DNA from 3 places in the Halalkalibacter lacteus genome. Region 1 is predicted to be linked to each of the others. Evidence: riboswitches for the same ligand, from Rfam matches in the RefSeq annotation. Region 1 holds a riboswitch; each other region holds the start of a gene.
What was found. A riboswitch is a leader RNA that binds a small molecule or an ion and turns the genes downstream of it on or off. The one in region 1 is predicted to bind lysine.
Positions count from the first base shown of each region.

Region 2: it holds a riboswitch for lysine, as region 1 does, so the genes downstream of both, SAZ04_RS01020 (aspartate kinase) here and SAZ04_RS13070 (Na+/H+ antiporter NhaC family protein) in region 1, are expected to answer to the same signal.
Region 3: it holds a riboswitch for lysine, as region 1 does, so the genes downstream of both, dapA (4-hydroxy-tetrahydrodipicolinate synthase) here and SAZ04_RS13070 (Na+/H+ antiporter NhaC family protein) in region 1, are expected to answer to the same signal.

Region 1 covers NZ_JAWRVL010000016.1:58,189-62,793, reverse strand. The annotation lists gene fbpA (Fur-regulated basic protein FbpA) at 105-278, opposite strand; gene SAZ04_RS13080 (dihydrofolate reductase) at 542-1,030, shown strand; gene yunB (sporulation protein YunB) at 1,101-1,904, shown strand; lysine riboswitch at 1,971-2,152, shown strand; gene SAZ04_RS13070 (Na+/H+ antiporter NhaC family protein) at 2,309-3,910, shown strand; gene SAZ04_RS13065 (hypothetical protein) at 4,188-4,457, opposite strand.
Region 2 covers NZ_JAWRVL010000001.1:210,079-214,683, reverse strand. The annotation lists gene uvrC (excinuclease ABC subunit UvrC) at 1-1,440, shown strand, start outside; lysine riboswitch at 1,690-1,878, shown strand; gene SAZ04_RS01020 (aspartate kinase) at 1,998-3,236, shown strand; gene SAZ04_RS01015 (YslB family protein) at 3,386-3,781, opposite strand; gene SAZ04_RS01010 (TrkH family potassium uptake protein) at 4,162-4,605, shown strand, end outside.
Region 3 covers NZ_JAWRVL010000007.1:44,595-49,199, forward strand. The annotation lists gene SAZ04_RS06925 (Cof-type HAD-IIB family hydrolase) at 1-410, opposite strand, end outside; gene SAZ04_RS06930 (hypothetical protein) at 620-757, opposite strand; gene SAZ04_RS06935 (hypothetical protein) at 933-1,499, shown strand; gene SAZ04_RS06940 (YhcN/YlaJ family sporulation lipoprotein) at 1,548-2,267, opposite strand; gene SAZ04_RS06945 (aspartyl-phosphate phosphatase Spo0E family protein) at 2,540-2,674, shown strand; lysine riboswitch at 2,748-2,928, shown strand; gene dapA (4-hydroxy-tetrahydrodipicolinate synthase) at 3,063-3,950, shown strand; gene SAZ04_RS06955 (M24 family metallopeptidase) at 4,206-4,605, opposite strand, start outside.

The DNA.
Region 1 (4,605 bases):
ACGTATTTCAAACATTCGGGAGGTGCCTGGCACTTCCCGAATGCATAACAAAAGCCCGTATCATGATCGCTCTTGACCATTGGTACAGGCTTAAATTTGTGATGTTATAAATCACAAAATGTATGGTGGTTATCAATTTCAGAACAAATTAATAGTCTTAGTTCTTCTTCTGTTGCTTCATATAGTTGGCGGCCGTCAGGCATCTTGAACAACTGATTTTCTAAAAGGGTATCGATAATCAGTTCTTTATCGATCTGAGATGGGGTTACAAAAGACATAACGTCACTCCCTTTGGATCTAATAAGTTAATAATGTAAGCGTTTACATTGTTGATTATAAAATATTATTACCTCATTGTCAACTAGTTACAAGATGAAATTCACTTAAAAGTAAAAAATATACCAGTTTTCGGGATTTTATTTTGATGATATTTTGATGGAGCAGGTCAGGTTTCTATGTCCGCCGGAAAACGTAAATTTATTGTCCAGCCAACAATATATGGTACTATAGAACAAAAGTCAAAAGGAAAGGAGGCGGTTCCATGATTTCTTTTGTTGTTGCAATGGATCGCAATCGTCTGATCGGGAAAGAAAATCAACTGCCCTGGCATCTGCCAGCGGATCTCGCTTATTTTAAAAGGGTTACAACGGGACACACGATTGTGATGGGAAGAAAAACGTACGAGTCAATTGGTCGACCTTTGCCGAAACGGAAAAATGTGGTGCTTACAAGAAGTGAAGGTTATGAAGCGGAGGGCTGTGAAGTTGTACACGACATTGAGGATGTTTTGCAAATGGCAAAGCAGGAAAAGGAGTGCTTTGTCATTGGTGGAACAGAAGTGTTCCGATTGTTTTGGGATTATGTTGATCGTCTTTATGTTACATATATAGATGAGACATTTGATGGGGATACGTATTTTCCAAAGATAGAAGAAGAACAGTGGGAAATTGCCTCAGTGGAAATGGGGAAAGTGGATGAGAAAAACCGCTACCCGCATGAATTCCGAACGTATGAACGAAAAAAGTGTTAGCCTTGTATAAATTTTTTGGTCAAACTGTCTCCCTTCCTGCATAGAAATGTGGTGAAGGGGGTTTTTCAGCATGAGAGCACCAAGAAGACATAGACCCCAAACTCGGAAAGGTCCGCTACCATTTCGTTATGTGCTGCTTTTATCTTTTCTTATTTTTGTTGTGTTGACAGTACAAGGGTTGTGGATAATTGAGAAGGGGATTCGGCCAACTTTGATGTCTATCGCTACAACAGAGACGAGAGTCATTGCAACAAAGGCAATTAATGATGCCGTATCGAAAAAAATTGCGAGTGATCTTAATCAGGAAGATCTATTTATTATCGAAAAAAATGCGAATGATGATATACAGTTGATCCAATTTAATACACAAATTTATAACAAAATATTATCTGAAGCAACAAACCGCGTTCAACGCCACTTGAAAGCGATAGAACAAGGAGAAGCCTTCGATGTTACATTTGATTCAGAAGGTAACAATGAAAGTCTTACTACTGAAGGTGGTATCATTTATAGCATTCCTCTCGGTCAAGCGACAAACAATGCCTTACTTGCCCAATTGGGACCACAAATTCCGGTTCGCTTCTCAGCGATTGGTGATGTGAAAACCGATCTTAATGCTGAAACGAAAAATACCGGAATCAATAATACGACGATCTCATTTAATTTTGATGTGATTGTTGATGTGAAAATCGTTATTCCGTTTGCAACAAACACCGAAGCCGTAAAAACAACGATTCCTGTTGGTTTTGTCAATATCCAAGGAAAAGTACCTGAATACTACTCAGATGGTGGAGGCGGAATGATTTTACCTGCTGAATTAAAAAAATCCTCTAACGGGAGTGGTCTAGACTTGGGTACTAGTGGTGGAAATTAACATTGTCTTTCATATCAAAACATGATACTATCCATAATTGGTAATTAAATAGAAGTGCCTCATTTACGATGAGGTAGAGGCGCGACTGCCATCAGTACCTTTTCTGAGGATGACAACGTTGAGGAAAAGAAAAAGGGGATGTTGCCGAAGTGGAAGTAGTGGTCAGGCTATTTCTGCTGGAGCTGCATTAAATAAATGCAGGGCTGTCATAGCTTGAAGCGATCAAGTTGTGGAGGACTATCATGATAAAGGGGATTCACTCGGCATTCACGGCGACAGTGGGTTAACCATTGTCGTTTTTTCTGTTTGAAGCTATGTAGAAGTAAGCACAGTTTACCAAAGTGAGCGCACGCTCATGAAGTCGTTAATAAATGAAGTGCCAGACATTTTTAGGAGGTCTTTATATGGAATCATCTATTTTTTCTTTAGTGCCTCCGATTTTAGCTCTTGTCATGGTTATTGTTACAAGACGTGTCTTAGTATCACTTGGGACAGGGGCTATTATTGGAGCGTTGATGTTACACAATTTTAATCCGCTTTCTGCGGCAGCCAATATTTATGGAATTGTTATGGGGATCATTTTCGATTATGAAGTAGAGACTGTGACATTTCAAACGGTAACTTGGGCGATCATAGATGAGGGGTTTGCCATTAATACGTGGGAATTCTTTATCATTCTCTTCCTCTTGTTATTAGGAATGATGGCGGCGCTCATTACGCGTTCTGGTGGAAGCTGTGCATTTGGTGAATGGGCCATGAAAAGAGTGAAAACGCGTGTAGGTGCTCAAATCTTAACAGTTGTATTAGGGCTGATCATTTTTATTGATGACTACTTTAATAGTTTAACAGTTGGAAATGTTAGTCGACCTTTAACGGATCGTCACCGCATTTCACGTGCAAAATTAGCATATTTGGTTGATTCTACAGCTGCGCCAATGTGTGTCATTGCTCCGATTTCAAGTTGGGGTGCCTACATTATTGCCATTATTGCTGGAATTTTTGCAACGCATTCGGTAACGCAGTATGAAGCGTTACAAGCGTTCATGTTAATGGTTCCGATGAATATTTACGCACTTGTTGCGATTGGTCTTGTAGTAGCTGTTGTATGGTTCAACCTTGATTTTGGACCGATGAAAGCTCACGAACAGCGCGCGATGAAAACAGGCGAATTGTTCAACCCCGGTTTAGGTGCTATTCCTGGTTCGCAAGAAGAGATTCAAGCGAGTAAAAAAGGAAAAGTTGGCGACTTAGTATGGCCGATTGTTGCGTTAATTGTTGGGACAGTCTTTTTTATGATTACAACTGGAATTCAAGGGACGGAAGGCGAAGCAACGCTATTAACGATCTTTGAAAATACGGATGTAGCAGCGGCTCTTGTGTACGGTGGAATTTTTGGTTTAGTGATTGCCCTTATGTTAAATGTGCGTAAGCCTAAATCAGGTACAGGACTAGGCACTTCACTTCTAGTTGGAATGAAGTCAATGCTTCCAGCTATTTATATTTTATTCTTTGCTTGGACGCTTATTTCCATAATCGGTGATCTTGGGACAGGAACGTATTTAGCGTCACTTGTCGAAAAGGCGAATCTTCATTCAATGTTTTTACCAGTTATTTTATTTGTGATTGCGGGTTTTGCCGCATTTTCAACGGGAACATCTTGGGGGACGTTTGGATTGTTGCTTCCGATTGCCGGTGAAATGGCTGCGGTGATTGATATTACGATGATGTTGCCGATGATGGCGGCCGTTCTTGCTGGTTCCATTTTTGGAGATCACTGTTCTCCGATTTCAGATACGACGATTCTTTCCTCTACTGGAGCAGGAAGTCATCACATCGATCACGTCGTGACACAGTTGCCATATGCATTAGTAGCAGCTGGAATTACGATGATCTCCTATCTAGTACTCGGAATGACAACAAGTGTTTTATTAAGCTTAGCAGTGGCATTTGGTCTTCTTTTTGCAACAGTGGTTGTATTAAAGAAAATGTATGGTGAAAAAACATAATGAATAATAGGGTCGCCTTCATTCGTTGGAGGTTGATCCTTTTTGCATTAGTAGTAGAAAAATCTATCAAAATTAATTAAATGTTTATGATCGAGTAAGAGGAAACTTAAACTAATAGAGATCGAAAGAAGGAGAAAACAGGGTATGTGCCTGTTAAGAAATAGAATTAACGTAAAAAAAGAAAAACCTCCTTAGAATATACTTCCTAAAATCTAAGGAAGAGAACGCTGAATACTTTAGGAATTAATAAAGTTGGCAGTCTCTACTTATCTGAAATCTATGTTTTTACAAAAATCTCTTTCGATTTTCGTTTCAGTTTTCGTAAGGATCTCTTTAGGAAAGCTGTCACATCTGAGCCATCTTTCACGCGCTCATACGTTTTCACAAATTTCTCTGCTGAACATGGATACTGCTCCCCATTCTTATCTGTAATTAGATAGTCGCCAGGATGGCCAACCATTGATCCTTCTGCAGTCTCGATCGTAATCGTTCTTGTAATTTTTACAGCTTCGATCACGATGGGTTTTGTTCGATAACGAGCCATCATTCACACCTCCTTTTTCCTCCTTTGACCACTCATCCCTAAAAAACATTCTATATTAATTCATCGTACTCAATGTTTATGAAAAATGTGACAAGAACCTACGCTACTTGAAACACTCCTAGTTATACGAAAGGAAAAAGGTGATATAACC
Region 2 (4,605 bases), on a different contig from region 1:
ACACGACAAGTAAAGAAAGATGGTGGCAAGTATTTTGGACCTTATCCGAATGCAGGGGCTGCAAATGAGACGAAGAAGCTTCTTGATCGTCTTTACCCATTAAGGAAATGTCGAACACTTCCAGATAAAGTTTGTCTTTATTACCACATTGGTCAGTGTTTAGCACCGTGTGTGGCAGAAGTTACTAAAGAGCAGAACCGAGTGATGGTTCAAGATATTACGAAATTTCTTCGGTCTGGCCATGATGAAATCAAAGGGCAGTTAACTGAGAAAATGATGAAAGCTGCTGAAGAAATGGACTTTGAGCGTGCGAAAGAAATTCGTGATACTCTTCAACATATGGATACAGTCATTGAAAAGCAAAAGATGATGGTTGGTGATCTCGTTGATCGGGATGTATTTGGTTTTTCGTACGATAAGGGCTGGATGTGTGTCCAAGTGTTCTTTATTCGCCAAGGAAAACTGATTGAACGAGATGTTTCGATTTTTCCTTTTTATAAAGATGCCTCTGAAGATTTGATGACGTTTATTGGCCAATTTTATTTAAAAAAGGAACATATTAAACCAGCCGAAATCTTACTACCAGATGAAGTGGACCTTGGTTTGATGGAACAGTTATTAGAAGTAAAAGCGCATCATCCGAAACGAGGAAAGAAAAAGGAGCTACTTGATCTTGCCAATCAAAATGCTGCGATTGCCTTAAAAGATAAATTCTCTTTAATTGAACGTGATGAACAAAGAACGGTTAAAGCAGTTGAACGTTTAGGGGAAGCGATGAGCATTGCCACTCCTTATCGAATCGAAGCGTTTGATAATTCAAATATACAAGGAACAGACCCGGTCTCAGCAATGGTTTCGTTTGTAGATGGAAAACCGAGTCGAAAAGATTATCGCAAATACAAAATAAAATCGGTAGAAGGGCCAGATGATTATGGATCAATGCGTGAGGTAATTCGTAGACGCTATGTTCGCCTTTTAAAGGAATCCTTACCTTTACCAGATCTGATCGTCATTGATGGAGGGAAAGGTCAAATAGCAGTTACCCAAGAAGTGATCGCTGATGAACTTGGCCTATCGATTCCAGTTTGTGGACTAGCAAAAGATGAAAAACATAGAACATCACAGTTGTTGATGGGAGACCCACCTACTATCGTTCCACTTAGACGGGATAGTCACGAGTTTTATTTATTGCAACGAATTCAAGATGAAGTACACAGGTTTGCGATTACATTTCATCGTCAAACTCGTTCGAAGACATTTTTTAAATCAGCGCTCGATGATATTCCTGGTGTTGGAGAGAAACGAAAACGTCAACTTTTAAAGCATTTTGGATCAGTGAAAAAAATGAAGGAAGCAACAGTTGAAGATCTAAGACAGCTTGCGATTCCAGAAAAAGTAGCAGAGGCGATTGTTGAGACGTTAACAGAAAAAAAGGAATAGTCTCAACAAAAAGGAGAAAGTCGTCCCTTTATCATAAAGAGTGCGAACATGTTGCAATGGCTCCACACGTCGTGCGCCTTTTGAGAAGAGCACTCAAAAGGCTTAAAAGATAACGACGGCTCCGCACATCGCTTCGATTTATAAACAAAAAGGGAAAGGTCGTCCCTTTTTGTTTATAAATCTCTCTTGCGTGATTTTAATTCCTTTGCTAGAATGTAAATCAATTGAATATGCCACACTTCAAATGAAGTGATTGGTAGAGGAGCGAAAACCAATAGTACGCTTTCTGATGGTAATGAGAACCGTTGAAGAGAGTTGAAAGGGGAATTCGCCGAAGTGCAAGAATAGTCTCATCCTTCTTGTGCTGGACCTATGTTGAAAAAGCATAGGGCTGTCACATACCTACACCCAATTGGTATGTGGAGAACTATCTCACGAGAGAAAAAGGGAGCAGTGTGGTACCGGACTGGTATGACTAGCAACAGTGAGGGGTTTTCCTTATTGTTGCTTTTTTGCATTCCATTATCCCTGTGAGGAATAAGGAGAGGACGCGGAAAATGGCAAGGATAGTACAGAAATATGGAGGAACATCAGTAGGGTCAGTAGAGAGAATCAAGCATGTTGCATCAAGAGTAGAACGGTCTGTTAAAGAGGGCCATGAGCTTATCGTTGTTGTATCTGCTATGGGGAAATCAACAGATGAACTCGTTTCGTTAGCAAATCAAATTACCGACGCACCAAGCAAGCGAGAAATGGATATGCTTCTTACAACAGGAGAACAAGTCACGATCTCATTACTAACCATGGCTCTTCATGAGTGTGGAATTGAAGCTGTATCGCTTACAGGATGGCAAGCAGGTATGGAAACAGAAGCAAGTCATGGCAATGCGAGAATTTCGGCTATTAAAAATGAACGATTGGAAGCAGAGCTTGCAAAAGGAAAAGTAGTTATCGTAGCAGGCTTTCAAGGGTTAAGTGAACAGGGTGAAATTACGACGCTTGGACGTGGAGGCTCTGATACAACAGCAGTCGCTATAGCAGCTTCACTAAAAGCAAGTCGTTGTGATATTTATACCGATGTAACAGGTGTGTATACAACGGATCCACGTTATGTGAAAAAAGCAAGGAAACTTCATTCCATTTCCTATGATGAAATGTTAGAAATGGCCAATTTGGGGGCAGGAGTTTTGCACCCACGTGCAGTCGAATTTGCAAAAAATTATGATGTTCCCCTAATGGTCGCATCAAGCATGGAAGACGTGGAAGGTACATTAATCGAGGAGGAAGTTTCAATGGAACAAAATTTAGTCGTACGTGGGATTGCATTTGAAAATGACGTTATAAAAGTGACAGTCAAAGGACTGCCCAACCGTATTGATACACTATCAAAATTATTTACGACGTTGTCAGAAAATCATGTGAATGTCGATATTATTATCCAGAATCAATATGATGAAGAGCATGTAAATATCTCTTTCTCAATTACGCAAAGCTCGTTAAAAGAGACTCTAGCTGTTTTGGGAAAAGCGCAAGAGGATTTACAGTTTGCTGATGTTTCTTTCGAGGAAGAACTTGCGAAGCTATCGATTATTGGTTCAGGAATGGTATCCAATCCTGGCGTTGCTGCAAAAATGTTTGATGTGCTTGCAAAGAATGATATATTCGTGAAGATGGTTAGTACATCGGAGATAAAAGTTTCTGTAGTCGTTCTAGGAGCAGATATGACTCTTGCCGTAGAGATGTTACATGAGCAGTTTCAATTAGCAGAAGAAGTACAAGTGGCTGTTACGGTTTAATCTGTGTGAAAGTGACAGGATCCGAATAAGTTAGTGCAATAGTGATGACTTGAGCTTTTTTGAAGGTCATAGAATTGTGAGTTAGTTTTAGGCGGCAGACCCTTGTAGAGAATAGACGAAAGGTTGTTTTTTGACCTTTCGTCTATTCTTTATTTAATAGTGTCTTTTTTATCTGTTTCGATTTTGATTAGGATCAAGCCATTTTTTTCGGTATAAGTCGCGCCGGAGATACAATTATTCCATGTCTCAACTTGCTGAGCTAGAAACCCGGCTTCTAATTGGTAACAACGTTGATCCGATTTGTTCATCCATTCACCGGTTAGTTCAAAAAGCTGTTCTTGTTTTTTTTCTTTTATTCTTGCGAGTGTTCCCCAATTCGCTTCTTCAAAAAAGGTGATCATCTCTTCAACTGTTGGAACGGGGTATTTACGCGCAAGAGACTTTCCAATCCAATATAAAATTGTATCATGGTCTTTTCCTAGTAAGTCTCTAAGCACATCGTTCCGAATTAAATCATACCCAAATCGATTTGTTTCTACTTCCATGTGGTTATGCACCTCTTCCATACTCTTGTAACCAATTACTTGGTCGAGTGTAAAACAATGTAAAGTTATGTAGCCAATGTGATTATGGCATAAGTTCAAAACAGTACTATTGATTTTTAAAAAGCCCGAGTGCGGTCTTTCTTATTGAAAATATAGCTACTACTTTTGATCATAAACGATGTCGTAATCACGTACAAGCATAATTCACGATAAGGAGAAACGGTGTCTTAAGGTTGAGAAGGGAAAATAGATATGAGTAGTAGAAAAATCACTCGAGTATGGATTAATTAGGACCAAGTAATTCGTTAGCTTGCGCTTGTAGCCTTGCTGTTTCTTAAATGGTATACTTAAGCGCGAAATGAACATGGAGGTACGTATTAATGAAATCAGGACTGAATCAATTCCTTTCTCCATTTAGGGTCATTATTATCGCCTATATTATTGCAATGTTTGTCTTTAGCATTTTGTTATATTTGCCAATTTCTCATTTACCAGGGGTCGATATTTCGTTTGCAGAAGCATTATTTACTTCTGTTAGTGCGGTAAGTGTCACGGGATTAACTGTTGTGAACGTTCCCGAAACATACAGTTACATAGGGATTATCTTTCTTGCATTGGCTATTCAACTTGGTGGAATTGGAATTATGACAATGGGGACCTTTGTATGGATGCTATTTGGTCGAAAAATTAACCTTTCTCAACGAATGTTGATTATGGTTGACCAAAATCAAAACACGTTTTCAGGGCTCGTTAATTTGATGAGAGGAATTTTATTTGTTGCTTTAATCATTGAATTAGTTGGTGCGCTTATACTTGGTACTTAT
Region 3 (4,605 bases), on a different contig from region 1:
GTCTCCATATCATCATCAGATCCAGAAGAAAGTAAGAAATCTACAACTGCTTGCAACGCTTTTTCATAATTGTTTGAAACGGTTCCATGATTCGTATAAAGCTCAAAATAGATTTCATTTGAAGTTAAAATGTCAAAAATGACATTCATCTGATCCTCGTTAATCGGAAAGGTCGATAATACATTTCCTCTTTCATCTCGAGACTGAGCACCATTCACACTAATGATTGGACAAGTAATACTAGCTTCTCTTATCGGTAATCTTGCTTCTTTCTCATCTCTTCCAGTAGCAACAACAACTACAATTCCTTGTTCTTGAGCTTCTTTTATTGCCTTAGCATTTTCTTTTGTAACTTTTCTTATATCACCAAGTAAGGTACCATCCATATCAATTGCAATTAATTTGATCAACTATTTCCACTCCTATATGTACAGATCTAAGCTGCATACCCATAACCAACAGCCTGGTTTAAATACTCCCACATTATTCATGTTATTTTGTTATTATTCTTGCTAGCTTACTTTTTGGAAGCAGTCATTCACTTTCACACACAAAAAAGCATGCTTTTACAGCATGCGAGTTAGGTGATACGCTCCACACATCTCTTCCCTTCATTTCTTTACTTCTTTTTATTCACTATTTCCCTTGTTCTTTCTTCGTCTTGCTGCATCATTTGTGCAATTTCAGTTAATGTTTCATCTGCTTCCTTTGATTGTTGATATTCAATGACGTGAGCTACTCTATTTCCAAGTATCATAAACCCCAAAAACAATAAAAAAAACAATGACAACGCTATACTTATTATAAAAGTAAACATTGAATATACCACCGTCCTTTGTACCATCTTACGGTGGAAATTTGGAGTTAATGCATACTTTTTCCTGCTTGCTTCATACTAGAGGAAACGTTTGTATATCGGAGGTTGATGTACTTTGCAAAAAAGGAAGTTAGTGATAATAATCGGGACAAGTTTCATGCTCGCAAGTTGCGGAGCTGACTCTGAAGCAGAAATTGTAAATGATATTGAAGCACAACAAACAGAAACTGAATACCATTATTATCCAAAAGCAGCGAGTATAAGAGATCAAAACAAAGAAAGTGTCCCTAAATACACCGCACTTGAGTCCTACGGTGATGAAGCGGGTCACTATATTAGTGAAACAGCTACAATATTAGAAAAAATGGCACCTTTATTTGAACAGAGTACCGTTCACACGACTGATGTGCAGGCTGTACTTACACAGGTAGAAGAACTGAGAGAAAAAAGTTCAATGTTCATTGATTTAAATAGACCTGAACTTTTTGACGGGTTACACCATGTACATTTATCAACACTTATCGAAGTCGATGCTTTAGAGAGAGTTTTGCTTGATATGAAAGAACCAATCCATCCTCTTCAAGTAACGAATGCTCGTGTCTATTATGAAAATGCCGTTATGTCCCACAAGCTAATGGAACGTGAATACCTATCTATAACGGAGGAATTAGGAATCCATTAATTCAATATTATTAGATAAAAAAGAACAGGGTTTTCTTTCCCCCCTGTTCTACCTTCTTCCATGCGCTCCATCATCTAGTAAATCAGCTAGATCCCCCACAGTTCCACCGATGGAATCAAATGGTTTATCAATTCCAACATGGTGTTCTATTGCATTCATTCGATTAATCATTTTCCGATTGGTCGTAATATATATGTTCGAAAGTTCTGTTACCTGTTCAACCTCTTGCTCAACCGAACGACGGAGTTTCACACGGTCTTGCTCATTTGATTCTAAACCGATGACAATTCGATTCCCATCAGTCATTACATGAGCGTCACGAACATTTTCTAATGCTTCAACACGAGCTTCAATTTTTCTTGTTAAATCTGTCGTTGCCTGCAGGTGCCTATTACTTTGTATTGTTGTTTTCTCATTCAATTGTGTATCTGTACTGTGAGGATATTTATCACGAATTATCCCAGGGCGGTTGTTTAAGATTCTCGGGCCTTGCTTGTTTATTCCTTCATGATCCATACTTAAGTTACGTTTCCCTGTTGTGTATGCTCCCTCATGTGTTAAGTGTGGAGCTGGATCCGTTAATCCTTTTGGAGCATCATCTGGAACCATCATATCAGAAAGCGGCCCCTCTAAATTACGAGCATGAGTTACGCCATACCCACTAAACCCTTCGTTCCGATTTGGATTTGCTCCCATCTCTTCCTTTTGAGGTAACGTGCAACCTGTTAAAAAGATTATTCCAATAAGCAGGTAGCTGACATATTTCATTGAAATCCCTCCTATCCCTATTGTGCGAAAGACTTCGTATTTTCAACCTGAAAAAATATAGAAATTCTTCATTTCCCACTGCAAATCTTGTCGGTTTTTTTCTGTTTTTCACTAATTATGACTACTTTAGAAGAAACACTTTTCAACATTTTTCTTTTGGTTATAATAATTTTTAAATAGACATTTTTTAGTCCACGCATTAGTGATAGCTCCAGGTTCAACTTCTAAGTTGTCTGTTTCTGTTTAAAATAGTAGAGGTGGAGTGGAAATAAATGTATGTAGAAATAGAGCAAAAGCGATTACAAATGTTGATTCTTGCCAAGAAGTATGGAATGACTGCAAAAGTTACCATTCAATGTAGTCAAGAACTGGACAAGCTTCTAAACTTAATACAAAGAAATTCTTAATAAACCATTGCATTCATTAAGAACATTTGGTAAGGTAAACACAAATTACGTTATATCTTACTTCATACTTTGAAGTGAGGGTAGAGGTGCAAATATCATTAGTATGTTAGTGAAGGAGAATGAGCTCCAATGAAGCTAACTGAAAGGGGTATTTGCCGAAGCTAATAACACTCATTATTTATTAGCTGGGACTGTTCTAAATAAGGACAGTACTGTCATATAGCAATCTTGCTATATGGAGGGCTATCTCACACATTGAATTGGTTTTGCTAAAATCGCTTAACCTAACAACAATGAGTAGAGGCCTCATTGTTGTTTTTTTGTGCCTCCCAGTAGCCCATCTAACCCATACGTACATGGAAAATTTTATGAATCGAGGGTGAATTGGATGAATTTTGGACGAATTGTAACTGCAATGGTCACACCATTTAATCAACATGGACAACTGGATGTTGCAGCAACAAAGGAACTTGTACAACATCTTATTGCAAATGGAACCGATGCTTTAGTAGTAGCTGGAACGACTGGTGAATCACCTACTCTTTCTACAGAAGAGAAACTCCTTCTTTTTAAAACTGTTGTGGAATCTGTAAATGGACAAATTCCTGTTATTGCTGGAACTGGATCAAATAATACAAATGCATCCATTGAACTTACAAAGCAAGTAGAAGAAATTGGTGTAGATGCGATTATGCTTGTTGTCCCTTATTACAACAAACCATCTCAAGAAGGAATGTACGCTCATTTTAGTGCCATTGCTAAAGCAACGAAATTGCCAGTTATGCTTTATAACATTCCTGGACGCAGTGCCGTTAATATGAGTGTTGAAACAACTTTACGCTTAGCTCAACTCTCAAATATTGTAGCGACGAAAGAAGCAAGTGGTGACTTAGATGCAATGGCAACGATTATTGAACATGCACCTGAAGGGTTCTCCCTTTATAGTGGTGACGACAGTTTAACATTGCCTATTTTAGCAATTGGAGGAACAGGTGTTGTGTCTGTTGCTTCTCATATTGTTGGAAATGAAATGCAACAAATGGTGCGAAATTACCAATCAGGACAAGTGACCGCTGCTGCTATGCAACATCGTCAACTTGTCCCGGTTATGAAATCATTATTTATGGCCCCAAATCCTACAGCTGTTAAAGCTGCGTTAGAAATGAAAGGAATCAAAGTTGGATCGGTTCGCTTACCTCTTGTCCCATTGACTGCAGAGCAACAACAAGAGCTCCAAACCGTTGTACATCCAACGATGAATTTCTTTGTAAGTTAAGATGTGGTTATACTTTCTTACCTTTTTTAAAAGCATGTAGCCAAGGGCTACATGCTTTTTTCATGAATAGTATCGTAAACTGTTCTATGTTTACTAATTGATTTTTTTAAATATCCTGTACCAAAAAATTGTCTTTCATATATACCCGTATCTGAGTATCTTATTTACCTTGTTCATTAATTAAAAGGCTCTTATAAAGGGAAAGAAAAAGAAGTGTCTCAATAAGCCATTTTTTAACCTTTGAGACACTTACAGTTAAGAGGTTTGCTCATCTGTTAAGATGGAAAGAGTTGGTTTTTCATACAAATTACGTGGGAAATTTGTTAATAGCTCCACACCCGTATTTGTGATTTGAATGGTTTCGGTAATTTCAACACCGTAATCGTTATACCAAATTCCTGGCATCAAATGGAAAGTCATATTTGGTTCTAAGATGGTTTCATCCCCTGGGCGAAAACTAACTGTATGTTCGCCCCAATCTGGTGGAAAACTTAACCCTACTGAATAGCCAAGTCTAGAGCTCTTTCTGTGACCATACTTACCTATTGTTTTACTCCAAACCCGTTCCACTTCTTCAGCTCCAATACCCGGTTGAATGAAATCAAGCGTCGCTTCGATCCCTTCCTCAACCACTTTCGAAAGCTCTTTCACCTCA